One region of the Mesobacillus jeotgali genome, then DNA from elsewhere that is predicted to be linked to it. Evidence: riboswitches for the same ligand, from Rfam matches in the RefSeq annotation. Region 1 holds a riboswitch; the other holds the start of a gene.
What was found. A riboswitch is a leader RNA that binds a small molecule or an ion and turns the genes downstream of it on or off. The one in region 1 is predicted to bind S-adenosylmethionine.
Positions count from the first base shown of each region.

Region 2: linked by a shared signal. The riboswitch ahead of FOF60_RS20825 (methionine ABC transporter ATP-binding protein) and the one ahead of FOF60_RS10090 (LLM class flavin-dependent oxidoreductase) in region 1 are both predicted to bind S-adenosylmethionine.

Region 1 is NZ_CP109811.1:2,013,720-2,019,852, forward strand. Features, by position in the region: gene clpP (ATP-dependent Clp endopeptidase proteolytic subunit ClpP) at 1-497, shown strand, start outside; gene FOF60_RS10085 (LL-diaminopimelate aminotransferase) at 843-2,024, shown strand; SAM riboswitch class I at 2,107-2,212, shown strand; gene FOF60_RS10090 (LLM class flavin-dependent oxidoreductase) at 2,355-3,404, shown strand; gene FOF60_RS10095 (ATP-grasp domain-containing protein) at 3,433-4,386, shown strand; gene FOF60_RS10100 (pentapeptide repeat-containing protein) at 4,483-5,286, shown strand; gene FOF60_RS10105 (VWA domain-containing protein) at 5,761-6,133, opposite strand, start outside.
Region 2 is NZ_CP109811.1:4,054,786-4,060,918, forward strand. Features, by position in the region: gene sufC (Fe-S cluster assembly ATPase SufC) at 1-200, opposite strand, end outside; gene FOF60_RS20810 (carboxymuconolactone decarboxylase family protein) at 1,536-1,907, opposite strand; gene FOF60_RS20815 (MetQ/NlpA family ABC transporter substrate-binding protein) at 2,013-2,852, opposite strand; gene FOF60_RS20820 (methionine ABC transporter permease) at 2,867-3,535, opposite strand; gene FOF60_RS20825 (methionine ABC transporter ATP-binding protein) at 3,528-4,586, opposite strand; SAM riboswitch class I at 4,841-4,955, opposite strand; gene FOF60_RS20830 (O-acetylhomoserine aminocarboxypropyltransferase/cysteine synthase family protein) at 5,067-6,133, opposite strand, start outside.

The DNA of each region.
Region 1 (6,133 bases):
TCATCATGCTTGGAGATGAAATCAATGACCAGGTGGCAAACAGCGTTATTGCTCAGCTTCTGTTTCTTGAAGCAGATAATCCTGAAAAGGATATCTCCATCTATATTAATAGTCCTGGAGGTTCAACCACAGCGGGATTCGCTATTTTTGATACGATGGAATACATCAAGCCGGATATCAGCACAATCTGTATCGGAATGGCCGCATCGTTTGGAGCCATGCTGCTGCTTGCGGGAACAAAAGGAAAACGATTTGCATTGCCTAACAGCGAAATCATGATTCATCAGCCGCTGGGCGGTGCAAGGGGCCAGGCAACGGAGATCGAAATTTCAGCCAAACGAATTCTGAAGCTGCGAGATCATGTGAATCAGATTATATCCGAGAGAACAGGGCAGCCAGTGGAAAAAATCGCAAAGGATACTGACCGGGATTATTTCATGAGTGCCGAGGAGGCGCTTGGATATGGAATCATCGACAAAATAATCACACGAACTTAGTAGAGAGCTGCCCTGGGCAGCTCTTTTTGTTTGCCTGTTTATTGCGGTTCTAACATATCCGGATACCCAAAATTCCCAACTGGTATTAAATCGTTGTTAACTGATATTAAAAGGCTTTCAACTGGTATTAAAAATGATTAAACTGGTATAAAATCTTCGCTAACTGGTATTATCCGCAAAAGAAAGCATAATCAAATACTGGTAAGTGGGCATACGTGCTCATTTTTATTTTTTTCTAGAACTGATCAAACGAAACTGCTATAATCGAATTTATATTTTAAAAATTCAGATGAATCAACCTCAACGAAAACATCATGAATGAATGAACAGTAAAGGGGAATGTCCATGAAAATCTACGGATCAGAAAAGATTAGAAAAATGACATCCAGTATTTTTCAGGAAGTGGTTGACCGTAAGCAGGCGGCCTTGATGAATGGAAAAGATGTGATTGACCTGAGTATTGGGAGTCCGGATTTTGGACCGCCTGCTTTTGTCATGGAGGAACTTGCTAAGCATTCGGTGGATCCGGGGAAGTATGGATATACACTTAAGGGAATTAGTGAATTTAACGAGGCGGTAAAATATTTTTACCATCAGCGTTATTCGGTTGAACTGGAAGCAGAAAGCGAAGTCCTGCAGCTGATGGGCTCGCAGGATGGGCTTGCACATCTTGCAACTGCAATTATTGATCCTGGTGATTATGTACTTGTTCCTGATCCAGGGTATCCAATCTATGAAGCGAGCGTTACCATCGCAGGCGGAACGATTTATCCTATGCCTTTGCTGGAGGAAAATAAATTCCTGCCTCAACTTAATGAGATTCCTCTGGAAATTTTACAAAAAACAAAGATGATGATCTTAAGCTATCCGGGTAATCCTGTCACTGCACTTGCTGACACCAGTTTTTTTGAACAGGTAATCGAATTTGCCAAAGTACATAATATCCTGGTCGTACATGATTTCGCCTATTCTGAATTGGTTTATGATAAGAACCCGCAAATCAGTTTCTTATCCGTACCTGGTGCAAAGGAAGTTGGTGTAGAGTTCAATTCACTCTCTAAAACTTTCAATATGGCAGGCTGCCGCATAGGCTACGTTGCTGGAAACTCACAGGTTATCAATATTCTTGCTTCCTTTAAATCACATATCGATTACGGCATCTTTTACCCAATCCAAAAAGCAGCGATTGCAGCACTTACTTCTGATTATTCTTTCCTGAAAGATCAGTTAAAGCAGTATGAAGCGCGGCGGGATGCTTTGGTATCTGGATTTCGGGACAGCGGATGGGAAGTGGCTAATTCTCCGGCAACGATGTTTGTGTGGGCTAAAATTCCTGCAGGCTGGAAATCCCGCGATTTTGCCTTCAAGCTAATTGATGAAGAAGGGATTGCCGTCGTTCCTGGTGATGCTTTTGGCAAACAAGGCGAAGGGTACGTCAGAATCGCTATGGTTCAGCCTCCAGAAAGACTAATAGAGGCATCACAGCGGGTAAATAAATTTCTCTCAGGGTTTCCGGTTGAAATATAAAAATATTTCGATAAACGAATTGACTTTTGTTTGAATTTAGAATATTATCACTTTATTAAACTAAAATTTAATACATGATGTCTTCTTATCAAGAGAGGTGGAGGGAAAGGCCCTGCGAAACCTCGGCAACAGGTTCTGAAAGAATACTGTGCCAATTCCTGCGGACAATTTTGTCTGAAAGATGAGAAGAGAGTATTATATGGCTCTCTTCTTCAAGAAGGGAGCTTTTTGTGTTTAGGAGGCTTATTTATAAGTCTCTAGTGTTTTTCTAATAAAACCAACTTATCGGGTTGGTTAAGTTGAGTTTAAATGAGCAGAGGAGAGATTGTGATGAAGTATGGATTTTGGCTGCCGATATTTGGCGGATGGTTAAGGAATGTTGAGGATGAAAACATGCCGCCTACCTTTGATTATGCAAAGCAGGTGATTCAGTCAGCAGAAGAGTGGGGCTACTCAACTACTTTAATCGCAGAATTGTATCTTAATGATATCAAAGGCCCCGAGCATGACTCCCTAGAAGCCTGGACAACAGCTGCCACTTTGGCTTCTGTTACTGAAAAAATCGAGATCATGTCTGCTGTTAGGCCAGGTTTCCACAATCCTGCAGTCACAGCAAAGATGGCGGCAAACATAGACCAAATCAGCAACGGGCGATTTACCCTTAATGTTGTATCTGCGTGGTGGGAGGAAGAAGCGCGTCAGTACGGCGGGATTTTTACCGAACATGATGAAAGATATGAGCGGACTACGGAGTTCATTGATGTACTCAAGGGACTTTGGAGTGAAGATAGCTTCTCTTATGAAGGGAAGTTTTATCAGCTCAAGAATACGAAGCTGTTTCCGAAACCAGTACAGCGTCCAAATCCGATTCTGTATGCCGGCGGGGAAAGTCCAAAGGGGAAACAGACCATTGTTGAAAAATGTGATGCCTATGTCATGCATGGCGGAACAGTAGAGGAAATTGAACAGAAAATAACCGATATGAAAAATCGCAGAGCGGCTACGTTAAATCCAGAACTGTCGGAGTTCGGAATGGCTGCCTATGTCATTTGCCGCGAAACTGAAGAAGAGGCATTTGCAGAATTGGAACGCATCACGACAGTTAAAGAATCAAGTGCCTATGCGGGTTTTAAGGATTTCACAAGCAAATCCCAGCTTGAACAGCAAATCCAGCTTCAGGATTACTCGGTATCAAACCGTGGACTGCGGCCAAATTTAGTAGGGACACCAGAACAAATCGCCGAGCGGATTTTACAGTACGAAGAAGCCGGTTTAGGATTACTATTACTGCAATTCTCGCCGCAGCTCGAGGAAATGGAACGTTTCGCAAAGCTGGTAATGCCGCTCGTTGAGGCAAAAAGAAAGCAAGCGATTGTATAATCTATCTTAAACTAAGGAGAGGAAGAAATTGAGTAAAGTATACATCATTCATGAAAATAGCGAATGGACCATCCATTTAACAAAGCGGCTGGAGGAGCTGGGCATACCTTTTGAGGAATGGCATTTGGACGAAGGCCTGCTGGATTTATCGAAGGAACCGCCAGAAGGTATTTTTTATAGCAGGATGAGCGCTTCCTCTCACACAAGAGGCCATCGCTTTGCCCCTGAATATACAGCACAGGTTCTATCATGGCTGGAGAACCACGGCAGGAAGGTATACAACGGATCCCGTGCGCTGGAACTAGAGGTAAGCAAGGTCAAGCAATATCTTGAGCTGGCCAAGCATGGAGTAAGGACTCCGAGAACGATTGCGACTGTCGGTAGTAAACAGCTATTAGAAGCAGCGAAGGAATTTGAAGGGAAATCATTTATAACAAAGCACAATCGGGCAGGAAAGGGACTTGGGGTACAGCTTTTTCAATCGATTGAAGCATTGAAGTCCTATGTAGAGGGAGCTTCTTTCGAAGAGCCGGTTGACGGTGTCACGCTGATTCAGGAATATATCCATTCCCCGGAGAGCTATATTACCAGATGCGAGTTTGTCGGCGGCCAATTTGTTTATGCGGTGAAAGTCGATACTTCGGAAGGCTTTGAATTGTGCCCGGCTGATGCCTGCCAGATTGGAGACCTGTTTTGCCCGGTAGGTGAAGAGGTTGAAGAAAAGCCGAAATTCCAGGTGATTGAAGGCTTTAATGATCCCATTATTGAAAAATATCAGAGAGTACTAGAAGAAAATAATATCCATGTTGCCGGAATTGAATTCATCAGAAACGAGGCAGGTGAAATATACACTTACGATATCAATACAAATACGAATTATAATTCAGATGCAGAAGCAAAGGCAGGGAAATTTGGCATGCTTGAGCTGGCAAAGTTTTTAGGAGAAGAGCTGGCTGCGGAGTATGGGGCAGTGACAAGATAAGCAGGGAATCCCCCTGCTTTTTTTTTCTGAGGTAAAATGTGATAATCTATAATTAACAAAAGATGGAATTATACTACGGGAGATTAAGAGAAATGAATAGTCGTGTATAAAAATAAACTGAGTGCCGATTGTGAAAGTTGTTTTGGTTTATGCTGCGTGGCTTTGCCATATGCAAAATCAGCAGACTTTGCTTTTGATAAAGCTGGCGGGGTGCCTTGTACGAATTTGCTGAAAGATTTCCGCTGCGGGATTCATAACAAATTGAGGGATGAAGGCTTCAAAGGATGTACTGTCTACGAATGCTTCGGTGCCGGACAAAAGGTTTCGCAGGTAACCTATAGGGGGCTGGACTGGCGAGCTCAGCCAGGAACGCAGAAGGAGATGTTTGATGTTTTCCCGATCATGCAGCAGCTCCATGAAATGCTGTGTTACTTGGATGAAGCTATGGAATTAGAGGCGGCTAAACCATTATATGAACATCTTCTAGCAATTTATGAAAAAACAGAACAGCTTACTAATCTTGAAGCAGACGAGATTCTTAGTTTGGATATTCCTGCACATCGAGCAGATGTCAACGAGCTGCTCTTAAAAACAAGTGACTTGGTACGTTCGAGAGTGAAAAATAGAAAGCAGCAGAGAGGGAAGAACCTATTTGGCGCGAAATTGAAAGGAGCAAATCTTAAAGGAGCCGATTTACGCGGCGCACTGTTAATTGCTGCAGATCTTAAGGGAGCTGACATGAGGGTGTGTGACTTTATCGGTGCAGATTTGAGGGACGCTGACTTAAGCGGGGCAAATCTTGAAGGGAGCTTTTTCCTGACTCAGGCTCAAATTAACTCAGCAAAAGGAAATGCAGAAACCAAGCTACCTTCGTCGCTAGAAAGGCCAAAGCATTGGTGAGTTAAAAAGGAGGAATTAAAACTGACTGCTTTTATAATCTTGGTTGGAAGTATTTTCAGTGTCCTGGCGGTGGGCTTTGGAGCAAACGTTTCGAAAAATAAGAAATAATGTTAGTTTATTTTTAGAATTTATGTAAATTTGTGGTATGGCAAGAGAGTAAAAACTCTTGCTGGGCAAGAGTTTATGAGTATAAGCCTATATTGGTCTTAAGCTTTTTCCTTACCGCTTAGTAAAAGCAGGAATGTCCATTCAATACAAAACAGGGTGAAGCCTATAATGAAATCCAATGTTTTATCTCGCATTTTCGCCAACTCCTTGAAGAGGATTACAGGCTAATTATACGCGTACAACAAGGATTTAAGCTGGCAAGAAAGTGAGAAATAAATGAACAAAACAAGGATAATATGTGAACGAAACAACGGGCCATCTAACTGAGGGCCCGTTGTTTGAAATGTACAATTAAAACGAGGCGTTTTACCAGGTATCGCCGCGCTCTTTTTTCAGTTCTTTCATTTTCTCCACCCAGTCGTCGACTCTTTGCCTGATTTCCTTGCTCTCGGTGTCTGCTTTTTCGCGATTGGTTTTGCTCATGGCGTAATGGAGTTCTTTCATCGCTTCACTGCGTTCAAAGCCCCAATCTCTTAACTGCGAATATTGTTCATCGCTGATCCAGCCATTCTCGGACATGATAGCGGCTGCGTCGATGATTCGGTGTGCTTCCTTTCTTCCGACGGTCCATAACTCAAGAGGGTACTTTTCTGCGACTTTGTATTCTGCAACCATATCCCATCCGTCTGGCGCCATCGTAAATGCAAATGCCAGGTCGAGGGTGGAAGGGAGCCACTCG
Region 2 (6,133 bases), 2.0 Mb from region 1:
TCAAGCGTAATTGTTCCATTTGTTACTTCATACTTAGGGTGTCCCATGATAGAAGAAGACAAAGTGGACTTACCAGTACCGTTTGGTCCCATGATCGCATGGATTTCTCCACCCTTAACTTCAATATCCACACCTTTTAATATCTGCTTGCCTTCAATCTCAACTTGAAGGTCCTTAATTGATAATACAGATCCTGCCATAATATTACCTCCGTCAATATAGAAAAGATTTTAAGCCGACTCTTGCCGTCAAAAGCTCTATTCTCATTTTATTCTCATTACAATCTTATAACAAATAGAAAGTGTTAGCAACACTTTAGAAGTGGAAAGAAATACAACGAACACTGTAGAATTTTGTCAAACCGGAAAGCAGCAACCACTTTGATTTTTGGCTCATGCCGAGTGGGAAGGAAACGACCGAGCAAATTCTTTTGCTCGCAGCGTTTCATTTCCGCTCGGCAGCTTTTCAGCTGAGGCTGAAAAGCCAGTGAAGCGTCAGCTTCACGAAGTGAGCCAAAATCAGCAGAAATTCTGATTTACATTTATATCTGCAGCTTAGATTCCCTTGTCTTCTTTCCACTTCCCCACCCCGCCATTCAGCTCGCTGAATGGCGACATACGACGACCAAACATAATCACATTTTAACAGAACAAGCCAATTAAAGTCGGGTATTCCGCTCATAGCTTGTACATCATTTTATTTTTCACCTTCTATTATAAAAAAATGTACTAGATAGCCTAAGCAATGCGGGATCCTGCTGGATTAATTATGGAGCCTAGGAAATATGCGAAGTTAGACCGACTTCGGACAACTTTTCCTCCTTTGGCACCAAACCTGTCTGAACTTACCTCTACTTCGGACAACTTTTCCTCTTTTGCCACCAAACCTGTCTGAACTTACCTCTACTTCGGACAACTTTTCCTCTTTTGTCATCAAACCTGTCTGAACTTACCTCTACTTCGGACAACTTTTCCTCCTTTGGCATCAAACCTGTCACAATAACGGTTTGAGTAGGAAACTGATCTTCCCGAGGTAATTTCAGTACAACATAATAAAGAAACCAGTGCATAAATCACACTGGTTCCAAGACATTTCTTCTATTATATATTCTATCGCTTACGAGTGGACTTTTCTGTCCAGGTCAGCGACCATCCGTTGGCTTTTGATATAGTCTCTTTCGCGTTTCCTTTCGACTTCCATTCTTGCGTCATGGTTCATGCTGTATACCTCATAACTAATTCCATGGGCTCCATGCATCGCTTTTTCCATTTCACTTGTGTAGTTCAGTTTTAGCTGACTAATAGTGAATCATCCCTTCGGTTTTTCGCTTTTTAAAAAGCGTTTTTTTGTTATTGCAATCGTAACACCTTTTATTTACCACTTTCAAAGCGATTAAAACCGTTAATTTTTGGATGTGATGGAATATGGGGGCCTAACGCGACTTCACCTCTGCCATTCTTAAAATACTGGCAATATCCTCCCAAATGAAGCCTTTCCTGTTATTTAACAGCCAATTCTGCTGTATGAAAAAGCTTTTACTGCTTCAAAGTATTCAATTCGGACATTGCTTCCTGGACTAATGTCACGGCCTGGCTCATTGCCGCACCGCCGCCGAATGCAGCTGTGACCCCAACCGCTTCCAGTATTTGTTCCTCAGATGCTCCTTGATCCAGGCAGCCTTTTACATGGTATATTATGCAATATTCATCCTGCGAATATAAAGAGATCCCCAGGGCAATCAACTGTTTTTCTTTTTGCGTCAAAGTGCCTTCCTGGAAACATACTTCAGTAAACGCATTATAGTGGCTTGCAAGCTCGGGCATTTTTTGCGTAAAAACGCCCAATCCTTGTTTATATTCATGAAGAGCTGCTTCTGTAGAATTCCGGGGTTCATAATGATGCTCCATTTTTCCCACTCCTATCTGCTTTTTTCTCGGTTAGTATGGTAATTTTCCTGGCGGGTTATGCGGCAAAAAGAAAAAGCAGGCTGCTCGCCTGCTTTTTCTAATGAGTTATTCTTTTACCGGTACGACTGCACCTTCATATTTTTCAAGGATGAAATCCTGGATCTCTTTTGAATGAAGCACTTCAACTAGCGCCTTGATTGCTGGTTTGTCGGCATCTCCTTCACGGACAGCAATTACGTTCACATAAGGAGAATCGCTTTCCTCGATGGCAATTGAATCGTTTAATGGGTTCAACCCTGCATCGATTGCATAGTTAGAGTTGATCAATACTGCGTCGCCTTCACCATTGTTGAAGATTTGCGGAAGCATAGCTGCTTCATACTCTGTATCAAAATCTAATTCTTTAGGATTTTCTGCAATATCATCAATTGTTGCTTTTACTTTTTCTACGCCTTCTTTAAGGGTGATCAGTCCCTCTTTTTCAAGCATTGTTAAAATACGGCCATGGTCTGCTACCGAGCTGCTCATGATGATGTGCGCTCCCTTTGGCAGGTCATCCAGTGTAGTATGTTCCTTTGAATATACACCGATAGGCTCGATATGGATGCCGCCTGCGTTTTCAAACTTATAGCCGTGCTCAGCCATTTGGGACTCTAAGTAAGGTATATGCTGGAAGTAGTTTGCATCCAGTTCTCCTCCATCAAGTGCCTGGTTTGGAACAACATAGTCGTTGAATGTCTTGATTTCCATTTCATAACCCTTTTCTTCAAGTAACGCTTTTGCTTCTTCCAAAATTTCTGCGTGAGGCACGTTCGAAGCACCTACGACGATTTTCTTGCTTTCTTCGTTGCCGCCTTCTCCAGATGTGTTATCCTCGGAAGTTCCGCAAGCTGCAAGTCCTGCTGTTAAAACTAATGCTAATAATGCTAATAACCATTTTTTCAATTCAATTCTCTCCTTTATCTCTTATCTAATTTCCTGGTGAAGAAGTCACCTGCAAACTGGATTATAAACACAATAATCAAGATAATAATTGTGGCCATTAAGGTGACATCATTTCGGCTTCTCTGGAAACCTTCAAGGTATGCCAGGTTCCCAAGACCGCCTGCGCCAATGACTCCGGCCATTGCTGTGTAACTGACTAGCGCAATCGCCGTTACCGTAATACCAGAAACCAAAGCTGGCATCGATTCTGGAAGCAGCACCTTCCAGATAATCGTCGTCGTCTTGGCACCCATGGACTTGGCTGCTTCAATGACACCTTTATCAATCTCACGCAAGCCGATTTCTACCATCCTTGCGTAAAATGGCGCCGAACCGATAATCAGAGCAGGTAGGGCAGCATTTTCCCCAATCATCGAGCCAACGATAATTTTTGTAAAAGGAATCAGAAGTACGATCAAGATAATGAATGGGATCGACCTAAAAATATTAACAACTGCGCTCAATACTAAATTGACAGGTTTATTTTCCCAAATATTTCCCGGGGATGTCAAAAAAAGCAGCAGTCCGAGGAGTGCTCCAAGGATAAAGGTAGCCACTACAGAAATGGCACTCATGTACAGTGTCTCAACTGTCGCTTCCCACATTCGGTCCCAGTTGACATTTGGAAACAATGTCTCAGCCATTCGAAATCACCTCCACGCCGACTTCATGCTGGCCGATATACTCGATTGCCCGGGCTACTTCGCCCTCTTCACCATCAAGATGGATGAACAAAGTTCCATACGAACCATCTTGTGTCTGTGAAATTTTACCCTGAACAATATTGACCGTTATTGAAAACTCACGGATCAAGTTGGTGATCAACGGCTGTTCTGTCCCTTCACCTACGAATGTGAGCTGTACAACGCGGCCATGTGGATAGCGCTCCAGTAAATGGTCAACAGTTTCTTTTGTTTCTTCAGGTTCTGTCACCTGCTGGACGAATCTTTTCGTAATCGGCTGCTGAGGATTTTTAAAGACTTCCAGTACAGGTCCTGTTTCAACAATCTTTCCGCCTTCCATTACAGCGACTCGATGGCAAATTTTCCTGATAACATGCATTTCGTGGGTGATCAGGACGATTGTCAGGCCAAGCCTTTTATTGATATCAACTAGGAGATCGAGAATTTGGTCAGTCGTCTGCGGATCAAGTGCTGAAGTTGCTTCATCCCCAAGGAGTACTTTCGGGTTATTGGCAAGCGCCCTAGCAATTCCGACCCTCTGTTTCTGGCCGCCGCTCAACTGGGACGGATAAGCATCTCCCCGGCCTTCAAGACCTACTAATGTGATCAATTCTTTTACCCGTTTCTCTCTCTCTGCTTTTGCCACTCCGGCAATTTCAAGCGGAAACTCGATATTCTCCGCTACAGTCCTTGACCATAGCAGATTGAAATGCTGGAAAATCATGCTGATTTCCTGGCGAGCCTTGCGCAGATCTGCTCCCTTAATCCTGGAAACTTCCCTTCCGGCTACCACTACAGAACCTGATGTTGGGATTTCCAGCCCATTCAGCATGCGAATCAAAGTACTTTTGCCGGCACCACTATAACCGATAACTCCATAGATTTCGCCTTCCTTGACTTCAAGGTTGACATCATCGACTGCCTTAACATCCCCCTTGTTGGAAGGATAAATCTTTCTGGCATTCTTTATCGTAATCAATTGACTCCCCCTCTTTGCAACCGAGTATTCCATACTTATTAAAACCGTTTAATTTCCCTGAAAATAAGAAGGTTATCAATCTAGTTTCCCATTCCCTAACCAAAAAAATTCAAACTCAGCAAAATCGGGCAATGGGCTCTTATCCTAAACGGGAAAATTGTACTCTTGTGATAAAATCTTTTCGGACAAGCTTTTTAGCTATAACTTTTTAAGCATTTATTCGAAAAGAACAAAATAAAAGCCTTCCTGCAAGTGAGCAGAAAGGCATAATAATAGTGGATTCCTTTCTCTCATCTGCCAAAGCGATCTGCTTTGTGTGAATTGGCACCATTTCAGCAAGCAATGCTTACTGACGGTTGCCGGGCTTCATAGGGCACTTCCCTCCACCTCTCTTGATAAGAGCACGCTATTAAATTATCTAATCGGTTTTAAGTTACGAGTGTGATTGTAGCACGGATTAAAAAAGGGTGTCAATAAAATTATTTTCAAATATTTTCTGGAAGGTTATGGATTTTAAATTCCAGCAGGGACTCCAGGTACTCCGGTCGCTTTTTCGATCGCCTGCTCCAGGTCTTCAATGATATCTTCCACATTTTCAATCCCGACGGAAAGGCGGATTAAATCCTCAGGAACCCCAGCTGCTTTAAGGCCTTCTGAATCCAGCTGCTGATGGGTTGTGCTTGCAGGATGGATGATCAGGCTTTTAGCATCGCCGACATTTGCGACATGGGACCATAATTCTAGTGAGTTGATCAGCTTTGCTCCGGCTTCCCTGCCGCCTTCAATCCCAAAAATAACTACTGACCCGGCTCCCTTTGGAAGGTAGCGGTCTGCGAGGTTTTTATCAGGATGAGACTCATGGCCAGGATAGCTTACCCAGGTAACAGCAGGATGAGACTCTAGGTAATCTACAATTTTTCGTGTATTGGCGATATGCTCCTTCATGCGTACATGTAAAGTTTCGATGCCAAGGTTAAATTGGAAGGCGCTCTGCGGACTGATTGCCGGTCCCAGGTCACGCAAAAGCTGGACTCTTGCCTTAACGATATATGCGGCAGCTCCGATTGCTTCACTATAGACAATGTTATGATAGCTGGAGTCCGGCTCATTAAAGCCTGGGAATTTAGCTGAACTCCAATCGAACTTTCCTCCATCCACAATAATCCCGCCCATGACTGTCCCGTTCCCTAACAGCCACTTGGTTGCCGAGTGGATGACGATATCAGCTCCATGGTCAATTGGCCGGCAAAGATATGGTGTCGCAAAAGTGTTATCGATGATCAGCGGCACACCTGCTTCGTGGGCAACTTCGGCAACAGCTTCAATATCCAGGATCCTGAGACTCGGATTGCCGATCGTTTCTGCATAGACTGCTTTGGTTTTCGGAGTTATTGCCCTTCGGAAATTTTCAGGATCAGCGGAATCAACCAGGTGGACTTTTATTCCATACTTCGGCAGGGTGACAGCAAATAGATTGTAGGTGCCACCATATAGATTAGCGGCAGCAACAATTTCATCGCCCGCATGCGCAATGTTCAGGATGGCCATCGTGATGGCAGACATCCCGCTCGATAAAGCGA